DNA from 2 places in the Comamonas sp. Z3 genome. Region 1 is predicted to be linked to the other one. Evidence: predicted binding sites of a transcription regulator. Region 1 holds the regulator's gene; the other holds the start of a gene.
The links. Region 1 encodes LexA, which represses DNA repair genes until DNA is damaged. Its sites were predicted from a motif close to ACTGTATNNNNATACAGT; they were not measured.

Region 1 (4,210 bases):
GAACGCATTGCCCAGCCCGACTGCGCCAAGGGTTTCCTGTTTGACGGCTTCCCCCGCACCATCCCCCAGGCCGACGCCATGAAGGCCGCCGGCGTGAAGCTGGACTATGTGCTGGAAATCGATGTGCCCTTCGACGCCATCATCGAACGCATGAGCGGCCGCCGCAGCCACCCCGCCTCGGGCCGCACCTACCACGTCAAGTTCAACCCTCCCAAGGTGGAAGGCAAGGACGATGTGACCGGTGAAGACCTGGTGCAGCGCGAAGACGACAAAGAAGAAACCGTCAAGAAGCGCCTGGACGTCTACAGCAACCAGACCCGTCCTCTGGTGGACTACTACAGCAACTGGGCCAAGGCCGACGCAGCAGCGGCCCCCAAGTACCGTGCCATCAGCGGCACAGGTAGCGTGGAAGAAATCACCGAGCGCGCTCTGGCCGCCCTGGCTTCCTGATCGCCCTGATCACTCGCTCATGGAGCCTTGCCGACTTTTGGCGGTCGGGCATCTCTGGGCAAAAAGGCCGGTGTCTTCACCGGCCTTTTTTGTTCTCGAGCCTCAAGGCCCCTGCCGTTCGGCCGGAATCCATCCGATGCGGGCAAACTGCACCGTGGTGGAGTTGCTGCCATCAATATTCATAGCTATCTACGCTCATATTCATTGATTCTTAGGCAAAAAACATCCAAGATTCCAGGTATCACGAAGGATAGAAGCTCTCAGAATAAGAGCATCAACCCAATGCGCGAGGCCAGCCCATCAACTCCAGCATCAGGCTGATTCTGGCCTTGGCCGCCGGCAGGCTGCCCGCACGGTCATCCGGTGCACCCTGAGCCTGCACCACCTGCCCCTCCTCGCACCGGGTCGTGATGCGCAAAACCATGCCCTGCGCCTGCGCCCAGTCCAGGGCTGGCCCCAATGCCTGATGGACCGTGCCGTTGCCCGTGCCCACCACCACCACGCCACGCACGCACGCCGCATGCCAGGCCTGCATCACCGCCAGCGCCACGGCACTGTTGCAGCCCGCATGGCTGTGCAGCAGCTCCACCTGGGGCCATTGACCTGCGGGCGGTAAAGCGATTGCAGACGAGCCAGCCGCGGCAGCCCTCGGCAGCCCACCCGTTGCCCAGCGCAGTCGCCCCTCTTCCACCCAGCCCTGCGGACCCGCGCCGCTTCCGTCAAAGGCATCCACACGGTAAGGATGCACCTTGCGCACCTGGCGTGCGCTGAACACCCTGCCCGCCACCACCGCCAGCACGCCCCGGCCAGCGGCCTGTGCATCGGCCGCACAGGCCACGGCATCACGCAGATTGCCAGGGCCGTCGGCCGAGATGGCTGTGGCCGGGCGCATGGCACAGGTCAGCACCACGGGCTTTGCCGGGCACAGAACACACTGCAGAAACCAGGCGGTTTCCTCCAGGGTGTCGGTGCCGTGGGTGATCACGATGCCGCTCACATCATCACGCGCGAGCAGCTCGGCACAGCGCAGCGCGAGCGCATGCCAGGTGGCGTGATCCATATCCTTGCTGTCCAGCTGAGCCAGCTGCTCCGCCTGCAGCGACGCGGCAGCAACGCGCTCCAGGTCCGGCACGGCCTGCAGCAGCTGAGCCACGCCCAGCTGGGCCGCGCGGTAGCCCACGCTGGTGCCAGCCTGCTCGGCGACACCGGCAATCGTGCCGCCCGTGCCCAGGATGACGATTTTTTTGTCACGTTCCACTTGCAGTCCTCTTTAAACTGATTAAAAATACAGGTACTGGATGAACACACAGTATTCATCATCGATCGATCAAGGAATGCCCATGGACCACCCCAAGCTCACTCCCCGCCAGCAGCAGATTCTGGACCTCATCCAGTCCACCATCGCTCGCACGGGTGCGCCCCCTACCCGGGCCGAGATTGCCAGCACCTTCGGCTTCAAGTCGGCCAATGCTGCAGAAGAGCATTTGCAGGCACTGGCCCGCAAGGGCGTCATCGATCTGGTCAGCGGCACATCGCGCGGCATTCGCCTGCGCGCCGACACCGTGCGCACCATCAATGCGGCACGCGGTGCCAGCTTTGCGCTGCCGCTCACGGCCCTGGCTCCGCTGGTGCTGCCCCTGGTCGGCCGCGTCGCGGCCGGCTCGCCTATTCTGGCCCAGGAACATATCGATCAAAGCTATTCGGTCGAGCCCAGCCTGTTTGCCGCCAAGCCCGACTACCTGCTCAAGGTGCGCGGCATGTCCATGCGTGATGCCGGCATCATGGACGGCGACCTGCTGGCGGTACAGGCCACGCATGAAGCGCGCAACGGCCAGATTGTGGTGGCCCGTCTCGGTGATGACGTGACCGTCAAGCGCTTCAAGCGTACGCCGCAGGGCATCGAGCTGCTGCCCGAAAACCCCGACTACAAGATCATTCACGTCTCGCCTGAAGAGCCATTCGCCATCGAAGGCCTGGCCGTAGGCCTGATCCGCAACAGCATGTTCATGTAGCGGCCAGGCGGCCTGCCGACATCTCCGTCTGCGTACAGGAGGTGCCTCAAGCCTGTTTCCCTCTCGAGCCCAGGTGGTAGGCGCGAGGCTGCCTAGCCTCGCCCTGGGCGGAGCTTTGCCTGAAGCACGCAATCCTGCCCTTATCCATGCCGCAAGGTCATCAAGAGGAGTTGTCAAATGGGATTCGCCACATCACTGCAGTCTTTGACTCGCCGGACACTGAAAAGCCTGTCGTCCTTGCATCCTCTCACCCCGGACTTCCATTCCGGCGAAGCAAGCGCGGCCGCCACAGAGACTGCCTCCTGCAAGGCCCATCGCCCCAAGGCGGCGCAGATCAGCATTCCGGTCATGCGCGCCAATCGCGGCCGCAGCCGCCTTGGCAGCCGCGTGCTTCATCCTCGGACCTTGGTCACCACCTCGCCCATCACCGCCGAGGCGGTGCAGCCCCCCTCTGCACGGCTGCTCAAAATCGTTCAGCGTGAACCACGCAAGCAACCCGAATGCCTGCTGATCTCCGGGCGCATGGCCGATGTCTGCGCAGCGTTGGAACGCATGGTTCTCAATGAGCAGGCAGCCCGGCAGGCCTGAAAGCACGACGAGCTTGGGCTCACTGCGCTCATGCAGCGCAAGCGCGAGTCGCGACAGACCTGCAACTGATGCAGCAAGGCTTCCATATGCCCGCCTGACTGGCTGACTCGCTGACTCGCTGTGGGCCGCAGGCGCTCTCTGAAGTTTCTGCCCCGTTGATCGACAGATGGCGCGAGATGCCACTGCCGCCAGTACCGCGACGAAAAACTTCATTTCGTCGGCGCCAAACGATCTGGATCGCCATGTAAATTTCTTGCCGGACGTTCAGGCTGCTCCTGCCTGCAGAAACGCCTTTTGCAGCAGCCCGCAAGCGACAAAACTCCTTGTCAGGCGCGAATATCCGCGATCGCAGTACCCGGATCAGGGTATTGCGGCACCTTCTCGACAGTGGAAACATTCATACACACATGTCAACGAGGGCGTCCTATGAGTGCCTACCGCAAGCTCTTGCAGCACATACAGGCCAAGGACGCCAACGGCAACCTGCGTCTGATTCTGGTCTATCAGAGTTTTGACGAAGTCGACATGCCGCATGGCGTCTCCATACGCCCGTCTGCCATTTACTTCGAAACCTCCGATCACCAGAAGGTCAACTGGCTCAATCCCCAGCAGTTCGAGATGGAAGCCACTGGCGAGATCCTCAATCGCGTTCCGGCTTCACCGGAGGAATAAGCCATGTCTTGGCCTGGGCAGAATTCCCCTGCGTTCATCGCCCTGCTCCAGACAAGGTTCTGAACATTGCGCAGCCTGAAATATTGGAATAAATTGGCATTCCGGGACATCTTCCGGTATCAGGAGATTGAACATGTTCAAGCACCTGCTCATTCCCACCGATGGCACCAAACTGTCCGAGGCAGCCGTGCGCGCAGGCGTTCTGCTGGCGCGTGAGCAAGGCGCCAAGGTGACCGGCCTGTATGTCATGCCCGATTACCGCGCCATCATCTATGGCGCGGATGCCCTGCTGACCTATAACAGTGCGGAATTCGAGCGCAGTGCCAACAGCGATGCCGATGCGGCCCTGCAGTTTGTCGACCAGATCGCCAGGCCTGAAGGCGTGCCCTGCAACTTCGTGCGAGTCACTCACGCTTCTGTTTACCAAGCCATTGTTCAGCAGGCCCAGGAACTGCAATGCGACCTGATCTGCATGGCCTCCCATGGCC
Region 2 (4,210 bases), on a different contig from region 1:
GCCATGCCCTGCGTGGGCTGGGCCGTGCGGATGACAAGCGATTCCCAACCCGGCAGCTCCTGGCCGTCGATACGGCGCAGATCATGGTGCCAGCGCAATTGCAGCGCCAGCACCGCATGGTGACGGGCCTGCAGCCAGGACTGCAGCGCTCGCAACAGCGGCTGCGCGGCATGGAGCACGGCATCGGCATGGTGGGCCGGATAACCCAGATCGTGGCGCAGCTCGAATTGCTGAGGCAGTTGCAGCCAGTCAAGCGGCTGGGGCAGCAGACCATAGGCCTCGTCGAGCGCACGCAAAGCCTTGGCTCCAATGCGGCGCGACAGCCCCGCGCGCGGCAGTGCGCGCACATCGCCCCAGCACCGGCAGCCCAGGCGCAGCAGCACGGCGCTGTGCTGCTCCAGGGCGCTCAGCGTCCATAGCGGCAGCGCATCGGCATGCGGCGATGACTCAGGCACTGCCAAAGGAGCAGAGACGGAGCCGCAAGGCCGGCCCTGCTGCAGCCGCAGCCGTGCCAACGCCTGCCAGGCCGTGCGGCCCCGTCCGCACAGCGGCTTGGCGACTGCGGACTCCGGCAGGCCTGTCGCAGCGGCCTGGCGGGCTTGCGCAAAAGCACTGTCCAGCCGCGCCAGCAAGACCTCGGCCCCGCCCCAAAGACGCTGCACCATGCTGGTCTCCATGAGCAAGGCGTCTTCGAGCAAGGCCACACGCGGCGAAAACTCCAGCGCCCACCAGCAGGCACTCTCGGGCACCGGGCTTGACTCGCTCAGGCAGGCCAGAGGCCAGGCCATCCAGTGCTCTGCACTGCCCATCTCATGCCTCCGTCATCCAAGGCGAGACCGTTGCAGGAGCGGCGGCTGTCATGCGCCCTTGCATGAGCATGGCAGCCTCCTCGCTCTGGCGCGCATGTCTTTGTGCCTGTGCCTGCAGCACGGGCTGCCAGGCCCACTGCGAAAGCGGGAGCTGTATGGGGCGCTCCAGCAAAGGTCCACGGCGCTTCAGTATCTGTATCTGCAAACCCGGTGCCTGCTGGGCAGCGGAGACTGTCGTGACTCTCTCCAGTCTCAGCCGCAATGCAGCAGGAGAGCTGCATGGCTCGGCCTGCGACTCCTGCCATAGCCACAGAGGCCGCCCCAGCGAAGCGGCAGCCAGCTGCAAGCGGCGCAGCGTGGACGTGGGAAGTTCAGGCAACCAGGCCAGCACCGCCAGCACATCCCGGCAATGCAGCGCCTGCTCGCAGGCCCAGGCCAGATCCTGGGCACTGCGCCCCGGCTGCACCGCGCACAGCCGCTTTGCGTCAATGCCGGCGGCCTGCAAGGCCGGGGCGAAGGGCAGATAGGGCGGAGCCACCAGCACCAGTTGCCCCATCCGCGTATCCCCGCGAGAAGCCGCATGCTGCTGCACTCTTGCGGACAGCGCAGGCAACAGCAAGGCCCACTCCGCATGACAGTGCGCGGGTTGCTGCAGCTGAATCAAGGCGTTGCCGGGCCAGCCACCACCGGGCAGCTCGCAGTCCAGCGCTGCATGGCCACTGGGCCAGACATTCCGCGAGGCATCCAGCTGCCAGTCCGTGCCGCGCCAGACACCGGGAATCTGTATGGCGGACAAATGCGGGTGGCCCGCAGCTTGCAGACCCCGCCGTGCGGCCTGCCCTGTACCAGCCTGCTTCCGGACAGACTCCGTCATGCCTGGCAGTGAGCCAGGGCGGGCCAAGGACGTCAAGGACTGGGTGTGCATAGGAATATTCTCAATTACTGTACAAATATACAGTCATCAGAATTTCCGCGCAAAACAAGGCCCTAAGGCCAGTAGCAGATGCAGCCTACCCTTGTTGATCAGGCGTCACGCGCTATCAACAATACTTTTCAGAAGGTCACAAGCAGACGCGGCAAAGCACGCCGCACTGCGGCGTGATCAAAAAAATCTTGAAGAAATACTCGTGTAGCGCCCGTTCATCAAGCGCCTGCAGCTATCAAACTTGAGGACAGCCGTCCCCAGGCGAAACTCTGAGTCAATCGTGTCAGTTCAGCGACGGCCTGTCGGCATTCAGGACAGAATTGCGACCAGCCTGTGGCATCAGCTGGGCACAGGCCTCGCACCATTCGGCCACGGCGACCTCCAGCGTGGAGCCGCCCTGCCCCAGCGTGGGCCAGCGGCGCAGGCAGTCGTTCATGATGGCCTGCAACTGCCACAAGGCCTCGCGGTTGACCAGGGCCAGCTCGCTCATGCCCATCGCATCATCCTTGAAGAATCTCAACACATCCAGCTGCTGGCTGGGGTGGGAGCCGGCTTCGGCCAGCTGTTTCTGCAGTTGTGCAAGACTGGTCTCCACGAGCACCGCCGCCTGCGCATCGGGCATTTGCTGCCAATGTTCGGGAAACTCGCGCCTGAGCTCGCTCCATTTGCGCAGCGCGGCCTCCAGTGCCGCGATGCTGTGCGAGAACTCGGCCTGCAGCGGCGCTAGCGGCTTGCCGGGACTGATTTCGTCGTAGAGCAGCGGCAAAATCAGGTGCACCAGATCGGCCGGATAGCTCTTGTGGTTCATGCGCAGCATGAGCGACAGGCGCTGGCCCGGCATGTCCGTGAATTTCTCGAAGAAGGCCGAGACCACCTCGGCCAGCAGCAGCACCTGCCCCATGGGCGAAATGGCGTTGCCCTTGATGCCGCGCGGATAGCCGGAACCATCCATGCGCTCATGGTGCTCGAGCACGGCGATTTCCACGGCGCGCGAATACAGTTCTGTGCTGCGCACCACCAGCATGGCGGTGACGGAATGCGCGACCAGATGCTTGCGTTCCTCGCCGCTCAAGCGGTGGTCCGGGTCGGTCCAGACCGGGTCCATATAGAGCATGCCTACATCGTGCAGCAGCGCGGCCGTGGCCAGCGGCACGCATTCGCGCTCGGTCCAGCCGTTCTTGAGCGCCAGAAAGATCGCCACCAGAGTCATCTGCAGGCTGTGCTGGTAGAGGTCGGTGCGCTGCTCGCGCATGACGGTGAGCTTGAAGGCAATGGCCTGGGGCAGCAGCAAGCTCTTGAGCGGTGCCAGCAGACGCTCGACATCGCCGATGGACGCCACCATGCGATGCAGCAGATCGACCTGCTCGCATTGCTGGCGCGCCAGAGCGACCAGGGATGCCACGTCGACCAGGTCGCCCGTGACCAGGTTGGCATCGATCGGGTCACGCAGCTTGTGCATGACCAGACGGTCATAGAGACGACTGTCAACACGTGTGCCTTTGTCCACCAATTTCATGCCCTTGTCGGTATAGATTGCATCGCCTGTCATGACCTCCGTATGCTCGGCCATATCGGTGACTGCGCGCAAAAAATGTACATCGGTCTCGTGCCCCTGCGCACCAGCGTTCTCACTCATCAAAGCGCTCTTTTTCTGTCTGCTCAATCAAACTCGATTGTTGCAGATTGCAATAATTTGTGGGCCACAATTAAAGCAAAAAACCGCTTACATCGCTTGTCCTATCGACTCCGGCAGCTATTAATTCTGCTGATCCCGCAGAAAAGGCATAAAAAAAGAACCGCCGCAGCGGTTCTTGCCCGGGAGCGCAGCGCCGCTTATTTCAGCAGCGTCACACCGGTCTTGGACTGGATCTCGTCAAAGCTCACGCCCTCGGCCAGCTCCACCAGCTTCAGGCCCTCGGGTGTCACGTCCATCACACCCAGATCGGTGATGATGCGATCCACTACGCCGAGACCCGTCAGCGGCAGGGTGCAGCTGGGCAGAATCTTCAGGTCGGTCGTACCGTCCTTTTTCTTGGCCACATGTTCCATGAGCACGATGACGCGCTTGACGCCCGCCACCAGGTCCATGGCTCCGCCCATGCCCTTGACCATCTTGCCGGGAATCATCCAGTTGGCCAGATCGCCTTTTTCGGACACCTGCATGGCACCCAGAATGGACAGATTGATCTTGCCGCCGCGGATCATGGCAAACGACTGGTCGGAGCCGAAGATGGCCGAGCCGGGAAGCGTGGTCACGGTCTGCTTGCCGGCGTTGATCAGGTCGGCATCGACCTGGTCTTCGGTCGGGAAGGGGCCGATGCCCAGCATGCCGTTCTCGGACTGCAGCCACACTTCCTTGTCACCCGTGTGATTGGCCACCAGTGTGGGAATGCCGATACCGAGGTTGACGTAGAAACCGTCTTCGAGTTCTTTGGCCGCGCGCGCGGCCATCTGGTCTTGGGTCCAGGGCATAAGA

Region 2: a site for LexA is predicted at 1,751-1,768, ahead of imuA (translesion DNA synthesis-associated protein ImuA). Genes of this name have one in related genera too.

The regions. Positions count from the first base shown of each region.
Region 1 covers NZ_VOQU01000007.1:253,463-257,672, forward strand. The annotation lists gene adk (adenylate kinase) at 1-450, shown strand, start outside; gene FSY59_RS20890 (asparaginase) at 725-1,708, opposite strand; gene lexA (transcriptional repressor LexA) at 1,791-2,462, shown strand; gene FSY59_RS20900 (hypothetical protein) at 2,640-3,050, shown strand; gene FSY59_RS20905 (hypothetical protein) at 3,477-3,722, shown strand; gene FSY59_RS20910 (universal stress protein) at 3,856-4,210, shown strand, end outside.
Region 2 covers NZ_VOQU01000005.1:162,639-166,848, reverse strand. The annotation lists gene FSY59_RS16085 (hypothetical protein) at 1-809, opposite strand, end outside; gene imuA (translesion DNA synthesis-associated protein ImuA) at 811-1,683, opposite strand; gene FSY59_RS16075 (HD-GYP domain-containing protein) at 2,018-3,370, opposite strand; gene FSY59_RS16070 (3-oxoacid CoA-transferase subunit B) at 3,568-4,206, opposite strand.